2 regions of the Pseudomonas sp. GW823-FHT05G12 genome follow, and region 1 is predicted to be linked to the other one. Evidence: riboswitches for the same ligand, from Rfam matches in the RefSeq annotation. Region 1 holds a riboswitch; the other holds the start of a gene.

Region 1 (9,718 bases):
GACAGCACGTCGGCCAACGGGATAGCTTGCTTCGGACCTTTGCCGGAGTCGTGCTCCATCAGGTTGACGAAGTACAGCTTGTCGCCTGCCTTGATGCCGTTCTTGGCGAAGTTGATGATGATGTCGTAGCGCTCGGCAATGGCCTGCACCGGCAAGACGCCGTTGTTGTCCTGCAGGTTGCCGTCACCATTGAGGTCCATCGTGCCGTCGAATGGCACCGCGTGTTCCATGATGTTGCCGTCGTTGGCGATCATGTGGAACGGCACCCGCGCATACGACAGGTTGGAGCCGGACGGGCCTTTGAACTCACCACTGGTACCGGCAATCTCCCGCACCACGGCGAACTTGAAGTAGCGTGACACCGAGCCGTTGAGGAGACGGAAACGGTAACTGCGCGCACGCACCTTGAGCCTGGGCTTGTACTGCCAGTTGACCAGAATCTGGTCAGCGAGGAAGCCGTCCGTGTTGAACGGGTTGAACCACAGCTGGCCATTGGCATCCCAGGCTTTGTCGGCAATCACCAGGTTGACGTCATAGTCACGGTTCCCCCAAGGCATGGCTGAACCGCTTGGGAAGCGCAGGTTGACGCCGTCCTGCAGGGCCTCGTTGCCGCGGTCCAGGGCGCTGTAGTAGTTCATCATCACGGCGTTGCCCTTGTAGACGTTCTGCGCCGTGAAATCCATCATGTGGTCGTGGAACCAGTGGGTACTCATGGTTTCGCGCCAGTCGCCACGAATCTTGATGCTGCCGTTCTCGCAGGTTTTCAGGCCCGGTGAACCATCGTTGACGAACAAGGTTTCACCCGGCGAGCAGGGGAAAGCGGCACGCGGGTCCTGGGCACGGGTGTTGATGGTGTCGTAGCCGGCCAGCTGCACCGGCCACCGGTAGTCGTAATACTGGCCAGGGAAGAAGTACGCGTTGGCAAAGCCGTCGCTTTCGGCCGGGGAGTGGCCGTTGTGCTCGTGGGTCGAGATGGTATGCAGGCCAAAGCCACCGTTGGCCGAGGGGTCAATTGGCAGGGCGTTGTAATGGCGCATCAGGATCGGCTGGCCGTAGCGCACCATCAGCAGCTTGGGCGGGAAAGTGCCGTCGAAGGTCCACAGCGATTTGTGGTTTTGCAGCGGCATGTTCGGATGGAAGCGTGTGTCGATGCCCTTGGTGGTGCCCAGCGTGGTCGGAATGTCGGAGGTCTGGTAGTACAGGCCTCCCGGGGCGAATTCACCGACGGCATAGTTGTGCAGTTGCTTGCGGTCGCGCAGGCCGAGGTTGATGCGCGCACCGGCCTGGGCGGTCTTGAACGCTGCCTGCGGGTAGAACTCGTTCCAGCGCTGGTGCGACCAGCCTTTTCCTGGTGGCCGGCCTTCAGCGGGCGAGCCGACCGGCTGGCGGTTGAGGAACATCTCGATCTGCGCCTTCCATGGGTTGCGGTCCAGCACGTTGGCGTACTGGGTCGGGAACGGGTACAGCCCGGGTTGCTTGAGAAACGCTTCCAGTGCGTTGCCACTGGGGCCGCTGCGTGCCACCACGTTGGGGTCTTGGGCGGGGGCCGCGCCGAGGGTCGGTACCGGGAAGCTCAGATCGGGCACCGGCGTGGTCGGGTCGAGCTTCTCTGGTCCGAATTCTTCGAACAGCAACAGTTGCTGGGTGAAAGGTTGCGCACCGAACAACGGGCTGGGTTTGCCGTTGGTAGGGTACTTGTCCGACGTTTGCAGGGCAGGCGGCAGCACGTTGTCGGTGCGTACCGTGTTGCGGTCGCCATACACGCCATCGGTCAGCTCCAGCGAGCCTTCGTTGGCCTCCGGCATGGTGTTCAGCTCAAGCAAGGCAGCGGTCGGGTCGTCCGGCTGGTCGGTGTAGGCCGACGGGTCGGTCGGCGGTGGCATGCTGTTGTCGTCGAGGGGGGCTGCCATGGCCGTGATCAACCCGAGGCTGATCATCAGCGCAGTGACGGAGGATAGATGGAACGCGCGTCTGGACGCGTGACTCGCAGCAGGTGTTTTCATTGGCTTAAGCCTCTTTTGCGGCCGTAGGGCCTTAAGCCATCAATGGCGTTTTGCCCGTTAAATGGCCATCAGCAACAGCTATGCCAACAGATATTTCAGTAATGCTTTGACATACAAAACCTTGCAGTGTCTGGCGTGCACTAAAAAATGGAGCGTCAAGAATGGGGACAGATACCCATTAGCGGGTCAGCATTGCCCACAGTTTGGGGAGTGACATGCGCGGCGCCCTCGGGTATACCTGAGCGCTACCAAGGGGAGCCCGGCAATGGGCTGAGAAACCGCTGAACGCCACAGCGCGGTGACCCTTCGAACCTGATCCGGATCATGCCGGCGAAGGGATGGGGCTTGTAACCTGCCTTTTTGCCGGCCCCACTGCGAGGCCAGTCCATGTCAATTGCCAAGGTCTCGCTGTCACCCTCATCAAGGACAGCAACATGACCGAACGTTTCAGCCAGTCCCTGCGCCGCCAGAGCGAGCCGACCTGGTCGGCGGCCGTTGGCCACCGTTTCGTGACCCGATTGTGCGACGGCAGCCTGCCTGACCCGATCATGGTCGACTACCTGGTTCAGGACCACCGTTTCCTCGACAGCTTCGTGACCCTGCTAGGCGCGGCCATCGCCACCGCTGACACGTTTGAAGCCCGCCTGCGTTTCGGCCGCTTTGCCGGGATGATCTGCAGTGACGAGAACACATACTTCCTGCGTGCCTTCGAGGCCTTGGGTGTCAGCCCGGCGCAACGCAGTGAACCGGCCGATACCGCGCCTACCGCAGGTTTCAAGGCGATCATGCGCGAAGCGGCAGCCACCCGTTCCTATGCAGCGGCACTGGCGGTGCTGAACGTTGCCGAAGGCCTGTACCTGGACTGGGCGCTCAAGGCGCCGAAACCGATGCCGGACAACTTCGTCCATGCCGAGTGGATTACCCTGCATGACAACCCGGCATTCCAGGCATTCGTCGCTTTCCTGCAGGCCGAGCTGGACCGCGTCGGCCCGCAGGAGGCCGCATTGGCAAGTGACTTCTACCAGCGCACGGTGGCGCTGGAGCTGGCTTTCTTCGATGCAGTTTATCCGGAGGGCAAATGAGCATGGATATCTTCGAGCGCCTCAAGGCTGCTGCCACACCACAATGGAACCGCTACGTAGACCATGATTTCGTGCGGCAGATGGGCGAGGGCACGCTGAGCGAGGAAGCGTTCCGGACCTACCTTGTGCAGGATTACCTGTTCCTGATCCAGTTCGCCCGCGCCTGGGCGCTGGCCGCCTACAAAAGCCGCCGCCCGGCCGACATTCGTGCAGCGCAGGCCGGGCTGTCGGCGATCCTGGATGAAACCGAGCTGCACTTGCGCCTGTGCGCGCGCTGGGGCTTGACCCAGGCAGACATCGAGGCCGCGCCAGAGCATCAGGCCACGGTGGCATACACCCGTTATGTGCTGGACTGCGGCGCAGCCGGCGACCTGCTGGAGCTGCATGTGGCACTGGCACCTTGCGTGATCGGCTATGCCGAAATCGGCCGGACCCTGGCCGGGCGCATTGGCGACTTGAGCAATCACCCCTACCGCGAGTGGATTGGCGAGTATGCCGGGGAGGGCTACCAAGGGGTGGCCGCAGCAGCGCGCAAGCACCTGGACGAACTGGCAGCGCGCAGCATGACCGAGCAGCGGTTCGCCGAACTGGCAGGGATTTTTGGACAGGCCTCTAGCCTGGAGGCTGATTTCTGGCAAATGGGGTTGGACGGGACCGTGTAAACCGCCGTGGGCTGGGTGATTACTACCCAGCCCAGGCCCGCTTTGGTGCATGGGCGCCTCAAAATAAGTCGTCGCGCACACTCCAGATCGTCAGATCGTAGCTTTAATGTGCACAGTGCATATGGATTTCTGGGCGAACAGCCCGATTTCTTCCGGGTGGCGGCGCAGGGAAAAGCGGCCCGCATATTGCTCTTTCTGCTCCCAACTACACACCCGGAGCCCCCGTGCAATGAGCTCACCCAGCGAATTTCCCCTCAGCGAAGCCCCCCAGTCCGCCCGCAAGGGCCTGCTGCCGATCGCGATGGTCTTGTTCAGCTTCACCTTCTTTACCGGCACGATGTTCGCCGGCGGCAAGCTGGGCATGGCATTCAGTTTTGTCGACATGCTGTGGGTGGCTACCCTCGGCAACAGTTTGCTTGCCTTGTATGCCGCAGTGTTGGCCTTCATTGCCTCGCGCAGCGGGCTGAATACCGTGTTGATGGGACGCTTCTGTTTCGGTGAAGCGGGGAGCCGGCTCTCGGACTTTCTGCTGGGTTTTGCCGAACTGGGCTGGTATGCCTGGGGTACGGCCACGGTGGCCATCGTGCTGGTCAAGCTGCTGGGGCTGGCGGATGGCTTCGGCATGCCGTTGATGGTGCTGTTCGGGCTGGGTTTCAGCATTACGGCCATTATCGGTTTCAAAGGGCTGGACGTGTTGTCGCGGGTGTCGGTGCCATTGATGTTCGTGCTGCTGTTGGTGTCCATGTACATCGCCACCCGCGATGCCGGTGGCTTTGCCGGCCTGGCTGCAGTAGTACCGCATGAAACCATGACCTTTTCGGCGGCAGTGACCATGGTCTTCGGCACCTTCGCCAGTGGCGCCACCCAAGCCACCAACTGGACACGGCTGGCACGCAGTGGCCGGGTAGCGGTGATCGCCAGCGTGGTGGCATTCCTCCTTGGCAACGGCCTGATGGTGGTGGCCGGGGCGTGGTGCGCGATGGTTTATCAGCAGGCCGATATCGTCGACGTGATGATGCTGCAGGGCCTGTCGTTCGCGGCCGTGGTGATGCTGTGCCTGAACCTGTGGACCATTCAGGGTCCGACCATCTACAACGTGTCGGCCGCCGCCTGCCACTTGTTGCGCAGCGAGCGCCGGCGCACGGCAACGCTGGTGGCGGCCGGGGTTGGCATTGTGCTGGCGATGGGTGGCATGTACGAAATGCTGATCCCGTTCCTGGTGCTGCTGGGGTCGATCATTCCGCCGGTGGGTGGGGTGATCATGGCTGATTTCTGGTACCGCCACCGCGGCAAATACCCGGCACTGGGTACGGCAAACCTGCCTCGCTACAACCTCACCGGGCTGTTTGCCTATGCCGTGGGCGCTGTACTGGCCTATGCCTCACCGTGGGTCGCGCCGCTGGTGGGCATCGCCGCCTCGGCAGTGTGCTACATCGTCATTCTGGAGCTGGGCGCACGCCGCCGCGCGCCGGGCCAGGCGGGCGTCGAGCCGTGAGCCTGGCGCTGGACGAGATCCTGCATTTGCCCGGTCTGCACGAAATGCAGGTGCGGGCCGGAGCGCGCAACCTGCAGCGGCGGGTACGCTGGCCTTACGTGGCGGAGAACGAGGGTATCGCCGAATGGGTGATGGGCGGTGAACTGGTATTCGTCACCGGCATCAACCACCCGCGCGGCGAAGCCAACCTGCTGAGCCTGGTGGAGGATGGCGACGCCGTGGGCATTGCCGGCATGGTGATTCTCACCGGCGGCAGTTTCATCCAGAGCATCCCGGCGCCCGTTGTCGCGCGCGCCGAGCAACTGGGCTTGCCATTGATCGAACAGCCCTACGCGCTGAAGATGGTGGTGGTCACCCACCTGATCGGCACTGCACTGGTGCAGATGAGCCAGGTACGCCGCTCGCGCAACGACATCCTTGGCCAACTGCTCACAGGCGACTACCCGAGCCTGGCAATTGCCCGGCAGCGGGCAGCACACCTGCAACTGGCGCTGGATAAACCGCGGCGCCTGCTGGCTTTGCGCCTGACGGGCGTGGACGGCTTGTTCGAGCGCCACGGCCTGGCGCACGGCGAGCGTACCTGGCAAGCCACCCGCCAGGCCCTGGAAGACCAGCTCGAAGCCTGGTGCCGCCAGCGGCCAGGCAGTGTGACGGCGCAGTTACCGGGCGACCTGTTCGTGGTGCTGCTGGCCGATACACACGACTTACCCGAGACGTTGGGTGCGCTGTACCGGCAGTTGCAAGCCGCGACAGGTGACCTGGGCCTTTACATGGGCCTGTCGAGCCTCGCTGACGATTGCGCGCACTATCGCCAGGCCCTCAACGAAGCACGCCAGGCGCTGGATGTGGCGCAGCATCTGCGCCCGGCCAACGGCTATTGCAACTTCAGCGAGCTCGGCGTATTGCGCCTGCTGCAAGGTATTGTCGACCGCTCGCTGGTCGATGATTTCGTCAGCCGCACCCTCGGCCCGCTGATCGCCCCTGGGCGCAAACACGCCCATGCTTTGGTGCATACCCTCGACGCGTTGCTCATGGAAAATGGCAACGGGCTCAAGGCCGCACAGCGTCTGGGGCTGCACCGCAACACGATCAATCAGCGCATCCAGCGCATCGAACAACTGAGCGGGCAGTCGCTGGACGACCCGCTTTTTCGCATGAATGCTTCGGTCGCCATGCTGGTATGGCGCATGAGCGAAGCCCACGGCAAGGAGTAACTGCATGAACATCATCAACGCACGCCTGCGCGGCAAGCCTGGCCTGTTCCGCGTCGAACTGAACGGCGAGCGCATTGCCGCCATCGTGCCCCAGACCGACGTCGTGGCGCCTGCTACGGCCAATGACCTGGACGCCGGGCAAAACCTGGTGGTCGCGCCCTTTGTCGAGCCGCACATTCATCTTGATGCCACGCTGACCGCGGGTGAGCCGAAGTGGAACATGAGCGGCACGTTGTTCGAAGGCATTGAGCGCTGGTCGGAGCGCAAGGAAATCACCACTCACGACGACATCAAGACCCGTGCGAAAAAAACCATCGACATGCTGGTGGACCACGGTATCCAGCATGTGCGCACCCATGTCGATGTGACCGACCCGAAACTCACCGCGCTCAAGGCCATGGTCGAGGTACGTGACGAAGTGCGTGAGCTGATCGACCTGCAGATTGTCGCCTTTCCGCAGGAGGGCATCGAGTCGTACGCCAACGGCCGGGCGCTGATGACTGAAGCCGTGACAATTGGCGCCGATGTCGTCGGCGGCATTCCGCATTTCGAAAATACCCGCGACCAGGGGGTATCGTCGGTGAAGTTCCTGATGGACCTGGCCGAGCGCACCGGCTGCCTGGTGGATGTGCACTGCGACGAGACCGACGACCCGCAATCACGCTTCCTCGAAGTGTTGGCCGAAGAAGCACGGGTACGCGGCATGGGGCCCCGGGTCACGGCCAGCCACACCGTGGCCATGGGCTCGTATGACAATGCGTATTGCTACAAGCTGTTCCGCCTGCTCAAGCTGTCGGGCATCAACTTCGTGTCATGCCCGACCGAGAGCATTCACCTGCAAGGGCGCTTCGACAACTACCCGAAACGTCGTGGCGTGACCCGCGTGGCCGAGATCGACCGCGCCGGCATGAACGTGTGCTTCGGCCAGGACTCCATCGTCGACCCGTGGTACCCACTGGGCAATGGCAATATCCTGCGCATTCTCGAAGCCGGCCTGCACATCTGTCACATGCTTGGGTATGAAGACCTGCAGCGCTGCCTGGACCTGATTACCGACAACAGCGCCCGCACCCTTAACCTGGGCGAGCGCTATGGCATCGAGGTGGGGCGGCCGGCGAACCTGTTGCTGCTGTCGGCGCCAGATGATTACGAGATGGTGCGCAGCCAGGGACACGCGTTGGTGTCGGTACGCAATGGCAAGGTGCTGATGCAGCGCAGGCCAGCGCAGGTGCAACGTTTGCGCTGACGCTGTTGTCGCCTCAGGTGCACAGGGCGGCCAAGGCGTGGCTTGCGACTTGTGCATCCTGCACTGCCACACCGGTCAGGTCCGCCAAGGTAATCTGGCTGTCGTGCTCACGCCCCTTGGCACGGCCATCCAGCAGCGTACCCAGCTCGATCAGCTGGTTAGCGTCGATGCGGCCACTGCCGAGGGCATGGGCCACTTCGCCGTACTGGCTGCACTGGGCGATGGAGTCGACGATGATGCGGTCCGCCCTTGCCACCAGTGCCGGGTCCAGTTCCTGCTTGCCGGGCGCATCGGCACCGACGGCGGTGATATGCGTACCCGGCTGGACCCAATCGCTGTACAACAGCGCCTGGCGAGAAGGCGTGGTGCAGACGATCAGGTTTGCCGCGCCCGCAACCTCGGCCGCATCCTGCGTGCTGTGCACCCCGAAGCCCAGTTCGCGGGCAAATGCGGTATAGGCCGCAAGCCCGCGTTCATGCCGGCCCCAGACAATCACCTGGCGACAATCGGTCACCGCGCGAAGCTGCTCAAGCTGCATCTGCGCCTGCATGCCGGTGCCGAGGATGCCAATGGCCTTAACCTGGGATGGCACCAGCAGCCGGGCGGCGATACGCCCGGCCAACGCGGTGCGCATGGCAGTCAGCCAGCCTTGGTCCTGCAGCAGTGCCAACGGCTGACCGGTGTGTGCAGACAATACAAGCATCAAGCCATCATTGCTAGGCAGGCCCTTGGACGGGTTGTCGTAGAAGCCTGTCGAAAGCTTGACGGTGAAGGTCGGGCTGCCTTCGATGTAGGCCGACTTCACGCAACAGTCACCGTTCGCGCCCTTGAATGCGAAGCCCTGCACGGGCGGCACCTGCACCTTGCCTTCGGAGTAGGCGATGAAGCCTTCCTCCAGTTGGCTGACCGCGAGCTCCGGGTTGAAGCGGGCGATGATCTGCGCCTTGCTGAAGACCCTCATTGAACGGCCTCGAGGAACTTTTCCAGCAGGATGTTACGACCACACAGGATCACCGCGACACGCTTGCCCTGATAGCGTTGGGCGAGCTTCTGCATGCCGGCGACCGCAACCGCAGCAGCGCCTTCGATGATCCAGCGCTCACTGCTGGCGATGTCGCGCATGGCGCAGCGGATTTCGTCCTCGCTGACCAGCACGGTATCGGTGAGCAGCGCCTGGCAAAGCGGGAAGGTGATGGAGCCTGGCTCGACGCCGCCAGCCGTGCCATCCGACAGCGTTTCGCAGGCATCCAATTCGATGATTTCACCGGCCTTGAGTGATTGTTGCAGGGTTGGGTCATTTGCCGGCCAGCAGCCGATGATCTCAGTGCCCGGCTTGAGTACGCGCAGGGCGGCGCCGATACCGGAAATCATCCCGCCACCGCCCACGGCGACGAACACCGCGTCCAGGTCTGGCGCCTGCTCGAACAACTCCATGCCTATGGTGCCCTGGCCGGCAATGACTTGCAGGTCGTTGTAAGGTGACACGAAAGGTACGCCCTGGGCCTTGGCTTGCCTGGCTGCTTCCAGCTCTGCACTCAGCGGGTCGGTGGGCAGGCAGACCACTTCGGCGCCCAGCGCGCGCATTGCCTCTGTTTTGTATGCCGATGCGCCCGTGGTGGTGTAGACCTTCACTGGCACGCCAGCCATCTTGCCGGCCAGAGCCAGGGCCTGCCCATGGTTACCGGAAGAGGCAGCTATCACCCCATGCTTGCGCGCCTCGGCCGGCAGCAGGCGCATCTTGTTGCTGGCACCGCGAAACTTGAACGAACCGGTGTGCTGCAGGTGTTCGCATTTGAGCAGCACTTCACAGCCGGTCAGTGCCGACAAACGAGGGCTGTGCAAGAGCGGGGTAATGCTGACGGCCGGGCGGAGCGCCGCATGGGCGTCCTGAATGTTTTGGTGCAATGTATCAAGGAACTGGGCATCAACGGACGGGGTGGCTGGCATGACGGGTCCTTGCAGCTATGTGGATAATTTGTCCACAATAGAATTATATTCCACCAATAGCAAGAGCGT
Region 2 (9,718 bases), 2.4 Mb from region 1:
GGTGGCGCTGATCGGATTACGGGCGGTGCTGCCGATGACGTGATCGAGGCCGGACGCGGCGATGCCACGATCGACGGAGGCGCGGGCACCAACCTGGTCAGTTTGCATGGTGCTCACGACGAGTACCTGATCACACGTACCGAATCGGGCCACCTGATCACCGACACCGTGGCGGGACGAGATGGCCGCCTGAGCCTGAGCAACATCCAGAAACTCAGCTTCGCCGACATTGCTGCCATCGATCTTCTCGGCCGGGGAGCCATGCCAATCGGCGACAGGCTCTCGCCTGAGCAACTGGCTACATTCGCCACCACTGACACGGCGCTGATAGTCCCTGCAACGGCGCTGCTGGGCAATGACCAGCCACTTGGCAGCAGCGGGCCATTGCGCATCGCCTCAGTCAGCGCTGGCAAGGGTGCAACAGTGCGGCTGAATGAGCAGGGTGATGTGGAGGTCACGCCGTTGCCAGGCCATGACGGTGATGTCAGTTTCCGCTACGACTTGGTCGATGCTGCCGGCAACGCCTCCATGAGTGTGACCGAGGTGGGCAGTGCTGCATCAGCACCCTTGCGGGCAACGGTAACGTTGCGCCATGAACAATCCCCCGCTGACCCGCTGTCGGGGCGGCAGTGGTATCTGGACGAGATCAATGTCGCGCCGGTATGGCGTGACTTCACGGGCAAGGGGGTGAGGATAGGGCAGTTCGAGCCGGGTGGGGAGTTTGCCGTGGCGCCGGAAATCTTCGACATCGGGCACCCCGATCTCAAGCCGAATATCGATCCCATCTGGCTGCAAACCCAACGCACCAATGGCACGCTGCCCGCTCTGGCGTCCAATCATGCCACTCAAGTGGCTGGGGTCATGGTTGGCGCGCGCAATGATCAAGGAGGGATCGGCATCGCATATGAGGCGAAGATCGGCGGGCACTACCTGGCCAACAAAGGCGATGACCTGACCAATTTGGGGCAAATGGTCAACTACGACATTGCCAACAACAGTTGGGGTTTCAAAACGGACTTCGGACTCACAAATGTTCCAGAAGGAAAAGTCGATACTGCTCTGGCGCTGGCATTCAGCACTACGCTTGCCGCCACCAACGGCCGTGGCGGGCTAGGCACCATCGTCGTCGCCTCTGGTGGCAACCAGCGCCATAAAGGCGGTAATGCACAGGGCTCGCTGACCAACAACAACCGCCACGCCATTGAAGTGGCGGCCATCAACGCAAAGGCAGACCTCTCGGTACTGCAAGCTGCCACGGCACCCTTTTCCAATCCAGGCTCCAGCTTGCTGGTCGCTGCACCGGGGAGCCATGTTTTATCCAGTGGCGTCAGCCTTGAAGCGGAGCGCGGTGCGTCGGTCGGCAGCGCCTACAGCACGACTCAGGGCACCAGCTTTGCCGCGCCGATCGTCTCAGGCGTGGTGGCGTTGATGTTGCAGGCCAACCCGGGGTTGGGTTACCGGGATGTTCAGCAGATCCTCGCACTGTCTGCGCGCAAAGTGGATGACGCATCAACCCAATGGGCTTACAACGCAGGGCGCAATTGGAATGGCGGTGGCATGCACGCCAGCCACGACTATGGCTTTGGCATGATCGACGCCCGCGCCGCGGTGCGCCTTGCCGAGTCCTGGGGGAGCCGGGCGACCAAGGCCAATGAACGGCTGCTGACAGCCAGCAGTGAACCAGTGGCTCAACAGGTTGCGGCGGGACAGGTTGCGACTTTGTCTTTGACCCTGCCGGCTGATTTGCTGGTGGAGCATGTGGAGGTCGATGTCCACTCGATGGTCGGCCGCCTTGGCGACATGACGCTCACGCTGGTGTCGCCTGGCGGCACGCGCAGCGTACTGCTCGATCGCACAGGCAAGGCGCCGGGCTCGGGTGATGACGATCTGGGCGATTCGCGTTCAGGGGCGTTCAAATATGGGTTCATGTCGACCCATCATCGCGCAGAGCGCTCGGCCGGGGAGTGGAAGCTTGAGGTGCGTAATGCTGTTGCTGGCTTACCGCTAACGCTTGATCGCTGGACGCTGCGCCTCGTCGGCAGCCCCGGCACCACCGATGATGTCTATTACTTCACCGACGACTACGCGAACCTGGTGGCAGAAAACCCAGGGCGCGCGAAGCTTGACGATGCCATCAGCGGCACCGCTGGCGGGCGCAATACGTTGAACGCGGCTGCAGTAAGTCGCAGTATCTCGGTGGATCTGGCCAGCGGCAGCGCCAGTATTGCCGGTGCGGCGCTCACCATAACCCCTGGCTCGGTGCAAAACCTTATCAGTGGTGATGGCGACGATACCTTGATTGCCGGGCCCAACGGGGCATTACTGGATGGTGGCCGTGGGTACAATCTCCTCAAGGGGGGTGAGGGTACCGACCGCTTTGTCATCCACAAGCGTGCAGGCGGTAACGATGTACTCAAGCAGTTCGAGACTTCGCGTGAGGTGATCGACCTGGTCGGCTTTGGTGGTTCAGGGTTTGCTGACTTGCAGATGCAACAGGACGGCAATTCGACTGTGCTCGACCTTGGCAGTGGGCAGAAGCTGACGATTGCGGACACTACGATTGCTGAACTGCGGTCAGCGAACTTCCGTTTCCTTGACGCTTTCACCGCTGCGCCAGGTTATTTCGAGGGCAGCCCTGAAGAGCAGACGACCCCGCCTGTCAGCGCGAATGTTCTGCTTACCGGTGGTGCAGGTGGCGTGTCGCTTGCCAGTGACGCATCCGGGCAGTTGGTGGCTTCGTTGGCAGGCACGATATATTCCCCGCCGACGGTTGCGCCCAGCGTATTTCTGGTGACAAAACAAGAAGGTGTGAGCGACTACAAGAACACCCTTCGGGGGTTCCGACACGGTATCGACAAGATTGACCTGACCCAGGTAGGCATCAGTCGCTTCGAGGATCTGCACGTCAGCAAAGTCCAGCGCTTCAAACTCAATGACTTTGCGCAGATTCACGGTGTAGCCGTTGATACCCAGGCAGTGCCGGGGCAGGAAGGTATTGTGAAGATGCTGTACCTGGATGCGCTCGAAGTTGCGCAGGTGACAGCGGAGGACTTTATCTTTGCGCAGCCGGCAATGGTCACATCTGAAGCGGTTGCCGTGCCAGAGATTTCCGCCATTTCAGCAGGGTCATCGCTGGTTGCTGTCGAGCACTCGCTACCGAGCCTGGGGAATCTTGTTGATGCAATGGCTGCGTTCGCCCCTGAACCTGCGGGGCCTGTGCTTATCGGTGATATGTCGGCGCAACGCATCGACTCGACGATTGCCGTAGCCGCCTAGGCGTTGTCGTACATGTCTGGAGTGATATTGGCGGCCTATCGCCAGCAAGCCAGCTCTCACAGGTGCATCATGCCTTCAGGCCTGGCACCGTGTGGGAGCGGGCAAGCCCGCGAAGAGTCCAGCACCTATCTCAAGGCCTGCGCTCGAAGTTCTTGGCCGCTGCTGCCGCCAGGTCCGGCGGCAGGAAGTCCTTGTCCGGGTTGTAGTCAGGTTTCAGGTAGCGCTTCAGGTCCTGCAGGTCTTGCGGGCTCAGGGTGCCGGCTGCCTGCTTCAGGCTCAGGTTGTCGAGGATGTAGTCGTAACGGCTATTGTTGTAGTCGCGCACCGAGGTGTACAGCTGGCGCTGGGCATCAAGCACGTCGACGATGTTGCGGGTACCGACCTGGTAGCCGATTTCGGTGGCTTCCAGCGCGCTCTGGTTGGAAATGATCGACTGCTTGCGCGCCTGTACCTGTTCCACATCGGTGTTCACTGCGCGGTGCAGGTTGCGGGTGTTTTCCACGACCTGGCGGCGCAGGCTTTCACGCTGTTGCTCGCTCTGGCTCAGGCGCTGGTAAGCCTCGCGTACCTGCGAGCTGGTCAGGCCGCCACTGTAGATCGGTATGTTCAGTTGCAGGCCAACGCTGGTCTGCTCGACGTCGCCGCCGTAGCGCACGTTTTGCTGCGGCGCCGGGTTGGTGAAGCCAAGGCTGTCGTTGTCACCCTTCTGGTACTTGGCCACGGCGTCCAGTGTCGGTGCATGCCCGGCCTTGCGCTGACGCAGGGTCTCTTCTGCGGCAGAAACCGCGTAGTTGGTGGCCAGCAGGTTGAGGTTCTGGCGCCCGGCGGTTTCGACCCAGGCTTTGGCATCGTTGGGCGTTGGCACTTGTACCGGCAGGCTATGCACCACGCCCTGGATAGAGGTGTACTCACGGTTGGTCAGGGTTACCAGGGCCTCGAAGGCATCCTGCACCTGGCGTTCGGCGATGATCCGGTTGGCCCGTGCAGTGTCATAACTGGCTTGGGATTGCAGCACGTCGGTCTTGTCCGAAAGGCCCACGTCGAAACGCTCGTTGGACTGGTCCAACTGGCGCTTGAAGGCGGCTTCTTCTGCCTTGGTGGCGGCCAGGTTGTCCTGGGCGCGGAGGACGGCGAAGTAGTTTTGCGCGGTTTGCAGGATCAGGTTTTGCTCGGTCGCCGACAGCTCCAGGGCTGCCTGTTCGTTGACTGCTTCGGCGGCTTGCAACTGGAACCAGCGATCAGCGCGGAAGATCGGCTGAGCCAGGGTCGCGCTCCAGGCGTTGCCGCTGCGATTGGACGTGATGGATGGCTCGTCCAGCTTGGTGCGGGTGTTCATCATCTCGGCACCGGCCGACAGGTTTGGCAGCAACCCGGCGCGGGCCTGCGGCACCACTTCGCGGCGCGCCCCGTAATCGGCGCGGGCTGCAGCCAGGTCGGCGTTGTTGTCCACTGCTTCCTGGTAGACGCTGACCAGATCGGTTTTGACTGTCGAGGGCACGTCCGCTGCCCAGACCACTCCGTTGGACGCACAAGACACGGCTATCGCCAGTGAGAGTTTGCGCAGCATAGAGGCAATCCTTGTACGAAATTTAATTACTGAACTGTTGAGTATCGAGCGATGGGCCAGTGTAGTGCCATGCGCACCCGGCAACAATCGCTCGGTGTGCCTTTCATCATCCGCGCATTTACCTGCTTGGCTTTGCTGACCACTCCAGTCTAGACTGCGCATGTTCTTGTCGGGGTGCCTTGAAGCAAAGGCTGAGATCGCAGAGGTGCGGATCCCGTTGAACCTGATCAGGTTAGCGCCTGCGTAGGGAACAAGATTGCTCGCCTTCCCGGGGAGCCTCTTGTGCCAGGTCCGGGATTGTCACAGCTGCATACAGCTTCAGGCACCCCCATGTCCGGCACTGCACCCAAAGAGGGTGCGTCCGCGCGTTTCAGGTTCACCCCGACATTCCACTGCTAGGAAGCCGTCAGGAGAGCCTGTGATGACCAAACAAGAAAAAGCGATCAACCTCAGCGAATCGGCACAAGTCGATCAGCAGTCCGTGCAACCCTTCCCGCGTTCGCGCAAGGTGTATGTCGAAGGCTCGCGCCCGGACATCCGTGTCCCCATGCGTGAAATCAGCCTGGATGACACCCCGACCGATTTCGGCGGCGAGTCCAACGCCCCGGTGCTGGTGTATGACACGTCTGGCCCGTACACCGACCCCGACGTGATCATCGACGTGCGCAAAGGCCTGGCCGATGTGCGTTCGGCGTGGATCGAAGCCCGCGGTGACACCGAGCGCCTGGAAGGCCTGAGCTCCGACTTCGGCCAGCAGCGCCTGAACGATGCAGAGCTGGCCAAGCTGCGTTTCGCCCATGTGCGCAACCCGCGTCGTGCCAAGGCCGGCGCCAACGTCTCGCAGATGCACTATGCCCGTCAGGGCATCATCACCGCCGAAATGGAATACGTGGCCATCCGCGAAAACATGAAGCTGCAGGAGGCCCGCGCCGCCGGCCTGCTGAATGAGCAACATGCCGGCCACAGCTTCGGTGCCAACATCCCGAAAGAAATCACCCCTGAATTCGTTCGCCAGGAAATCGCCCGTGGCCGCGCGATCATTCCGGCCAACATCAACCACCCGGAAGTAGAGCCGATGATCATCGGTCGCAACTTCCTGGTGAAGATCAACGGTAACATCGGCAACAGCGCCCTGGGTTCCTCGATCGAGGAAGAGGTGGCCAAGCTGACCTGGGGCATCCGCTGGGGCTCGGACACGGTCATGGACCTGTCCACCGGCAAGCACATCCACGAAACCCGCGAGTGGATCATTCGCAACTCGCCGGTGCCGATCGGTACCGTGCCGATCTACCAGGCCCTGGAAAAGGTCAACGGCGTGGCAGAGGACCTGACCTGGGAACTGTTCCGCGACACCCTGATCGAGCAGGCCGAACAGGGCGTGGACTACTTCACCATTCACGCCGGTGTGCTGCTGCGCTATGTGCCCCTGACCGCCAAGCGGGTCACCGGCATCGTCAGCCGCGGTGGCTCGATCATGGCCAAGTGGTGCCTGGCGCACCACAAGGAAAACTTCCTGTACACCCACTTCGACGAAATCTGCGAAATCATGAAGGCCTACGACGTCAGCTTCTCGCTGGGCGACGGCCTGCGCCCTGGCTCGATTGCCGACGCCAACGACGCCGCGCAATTCGGTGAGCTGGAAACCCTCGGCGAGCTGACCAAGATTGCCTGGAAGCACGACGTGCAATGCATGATCGAAGGCCCCGGCCACGTGCCGATGCAATTGATCAAAGAGAACATGGACAAGCAGCTGGAGTGCTGCGACGAGGCGCCGTTCTACACCCTCGGCCCACTGACTACCGACATCGCGCCGGGTTACGACCACATCACCTCGGGCATTGGTGCGGCGATGATCGGCTGGTTCGGTTGCGCCATGCTCTGCTACGTCACGCCGAAGGAGCACCTGGGCCTGCCGAACAAGGACGACGTCAAGACCGGCATCATCACCTACAAGATCGCCGCGCATGCCGCCGACCTTGCCAAGGGCCACCCGGGTGCACAGATTCGCGACAACGCCTTGTCCAAGGCGCGTTTCGAGTTCCGTTGGGAAGACCAGTTCAACCTGGGCCTCGACCCGGACACCGCCCGTGCTTTCCACGACGAGACCCTGCCGAAGGAATCGGCCAAGGTCGCGCACTTCTGCTCGATGTGCGGGCCGAAGTTCTGCTCGATGAAGATCACCCAGGAAGTGCGTGAGTACGCTGCCAAGATCGAGGCCGTGGATGTGACGGTCGAGCAAGGCATGCGTGAGCAGGCCGAGCGGTTCCGCCAGGAAGGCAGCCAGCTGTACCACAAAGTCTAAACCGCAGCACCTTACCCTGTGGGAGCGGGCTTGCCCGCGAAGCAAGCATTGCGGTGCATGGCACCGGCTTTGCCGGTGTTCGCGGGCAAGCCCGCTCCCACAGGGTGGTGTATGCCACTTAACATCACTCCTGCGGACATGACCATGACATCACCCAGCCAGTTCTCTCCCGACCATCCAATCCCCATCCAGCAGCGCATCTTCGGTGCTCGCGACCTGTTTTCACTGTGGTTTTCCCTCGGCATCGGCCTGATGGTGCTGCAGGTCGGCGCTATGCTGGCACCAGGCCTGGGCCTTGCTGGCGCGGTGCTGGCCATCGCCCTGGGCACCGGTGTCGGTGTGCTGTTGCTGGGTGCGGCGGGGGTTATCGGCAGCGACACCGGGCTGTCCGCCATGGGCACCCTGAAACTCAGCCTGGGCAGCCATGGCGCGCGCTTGCCGGCGCTGCTCAACTTGCTGCAACTGGTGGGTTGGGGCGCTTTCGAGATCATCGTCATGCGCGATGCTGCCAGCTTGCTGGGTGCGCGAGCGTTCGGTGAGGACAGTGCCTGGAACAGCCCCATGCTCTGGACGCTGTGCTTCGGTGCCCTGGCCACCCTGCTGGCTGTCAGCGGGCCACTGGCCTTCGTGCGCAAGGTGCTGCGCGCCTGGGGCATCTGGTTGTTGCTGGGCGCCTGTCTGTGGCTGACCTGGAACCTGTTCGCCAAGGCCGACCTGGCGGAGCTGTGGAACCGTGCCGGGGATGGTTCGATGTCGCTGGCGGTTGGCTTCGATATCGTCATCGCCATGCCGCTGTCCTGGCTGCCGCTGATCGCGGACTACTCGCGCTTTGCCCGCAATGGCAGGCATGTGTTCGGCGGTACGGTAGTGGGCTACTTCATCGGCAACACCTGGCTGATGAGCCTGGGCGTGGCGTACACGCTGGCGTTCGCCGCCAGTGGCGAAGTCAATGCCTTGCTGCTGGCCCTGGCGGGCGCCGGCATGGGGATTCCGCTGCTGCTTATTCTGCTGGACGAGTCGGAAAAGGCCTTCGCCGACATCCACTCGGCGGCGGTTTCCACCGGTGTGCTGCTACCGCTGAAGGTCGAGCACCTGGCGTTGGCCATCGGCGTTTTGTGCACCCTGATCGCCCTGTTGGCGCCACTGGCACAGTACGAAAACTTCCTGTTGCTGATCGGCTCGGTGTTCGCACCGCTGTTCGGTGTGGTGCTGATGGACCACTACGTGGTCCGTCGACGCCGTCTGCCAGCGCAGGTCAATGGCTTGCACTGGCAGGCGTTGGTGGCCTGGTTTGCCGGGGCGGTGGCCTATCACCTGATTGCCGCCAAGGCGCCGGAACTGGGCGCTACCCTGCCCGCATTGCTGCTGGCAGGTGTGCTGCATGGGCTGCTAAGCCTCAGCCGCGGCCGGGAAACAGTTCAGGCTTGAGTACGCCATTCAGGCGCGGGTAGGGGATCTTCAGTTCCACGTGGCCCATGGAATAGGGCGCGATGGCATAGACCTCGTACTTGACCACTACCGCGCCGTACGTCAGGGCGACGTGCGGCGATTTCTTGAACGGCCAGGTCTTGACGAACTCGGCATCCTTGTCCATTCCCACACTCATCAGCCAGGCACGGTGCGATTCTTCGACGGTTTTCCAGAAGGTGTCTTCCTGGCCGGGCACCAGCATGTCCTGCAGGGTCAGCACCTTGTCCAGCTTGCGTGAATAGTTGATGAAGCCGCGCCCGGGCATGCCGTGGGCGCCACCGCTGTCCAGGTAGCTGGACAACTCGATGATCACCAGCCCGTCATGCTGCTCGCGTACCTTGGCTTGCAAGTAGCTGCTGTTACGTTTGTCGGCACTGGCCAGATATTGCTGTTCGTAGGCCTGCAGGGTGGCTGGTGCGGTGCCATGCTGATTGTCTTCGGTCAGTTGCAGCAGGCGTTTTTCGACGATGCCGTCGAGCTTGGGCAGGGCCGGGAAGTGGATCATGTCGATGTTCACCAGCGGGCAGTCGCTCTCGCTGCAGCCGGGTTTGACATGCTCCCAGGCGTCGCGCTTGACCTCGAGCGGGGCCCGGTAGTTGGGCGTGAACAGGCTCTGGCAGGCGCCCAGAGCGAGTGCCAGCACGGCCACGGAAGTCAGTTTGACAAGTGTCATGATGATCCTTGCAGAACAGGGAAAAGTCGGCCTTTGACCGTCTGCGCGGCCTTCAGTTCGCCACTAAGCTAACAGAGTGAAGGGCTGCTGTCCCAAGTGCGCCAGCGGTTGCTGGAAAGGGGTGAAACCAACAGGCGTGCGGAGTAGGATGGCGCGAAGCAGTATTCGAGGTAATGAGGATTTCCATGTCAGACGCGTTGAACGCTGTGCCCAAGGGCTTCGAAATCATCGAGCGGGCCAATTGCTTCCAGGGCTTTTACAAGCTCGACAAGTTACGCCTGCGCCACGAGCTATTTGCCGGGGGCATGGGGCGCGAGATCAGTCGCGAACTGTTTGTGCGCCACGATGCGGTATGCGTGCTGCCGTACGACCCTGCGCGCGATGAAGTGGTGCTGATCGAACAGTTTCGCGTGGGCGCACTGGACAAGGT

What was found. Region 1 has a riboswitch for thiamine pyrophosphate ahead of AC3RCM_RS13790 (TenA family protein). Riboswitches for the same ligand answer to the same signal wherever they lie in the genome.
Region 2: linked by a shared signal. The riboswitch ahead of thiC (phosphomethylpyrimidine synthase ThiC) and the one ahead of AC3RCM_RS13790 (TenA family protein) in region 1 are both predicted to bind thiamine pyrophosphate.

Annotation. Positions count from the first base shown of each region.
Region 1 covers NZ_CM179501.1:3,030,883-3,040,600, reverse strand. The annotation lists gene AC3RCM_RS13795 (Ig-like domain-containing protein) at 1-2,003, opposite strand, end outside; TPP riboswitch at 2,245-2,359, shown strand; gene AC3RCM_RS13790 (TenA family protein) at 2,438-3,085, shown strand; gene tenA (thiaminase II) at 3,082-3,747, shown strand; gene codB (cytosine permease) at 3,977-5,242, shown strand; gene AC3RCM_RS13775 (PucR family transcriptional regulator) at 5,239-6,456, shown strand; gene codA (cytosine deaminase) at 6,461-7,702, shown strand; gene AC3RCM_RS13765 (ornithine cyclodeaminase family protein) at 7,716-8,663, opposite strand; gene AC3RCM_RS13760 (threonine/serine dehydratase) at 8,660-9,649, opposite strand.
Region 2 covers NZ_CM179501.1:5,475,008-5,484,725, reverse strand. The annotation lists gene AC3RCM_RS25030 (SPM autocatalytic domain-containing protein) at 1-3,276, shown strand, start outside; gene AC3RCM_RS25025 (TolC family outer membrane protein) at 3,407-4,843, opposite strand; TPP riboswitch at 5,004-5,110, shown strand; gene thiC (phosphomethylpyrimidine synthase ThiC) at 5,265-7,145, shown strand; gene cytX (putative hydroxymethylpyrimidine transporter CytX) at 7,290-8,573, shown strand; gene AC3RCM_RS25010 (RsiV family protein) at 8,542-9,288, opposite strand; gene AC3RCM_RS25005 (NUDIX domain-containing protein) at 9,474-9,718, shown strand, end outside.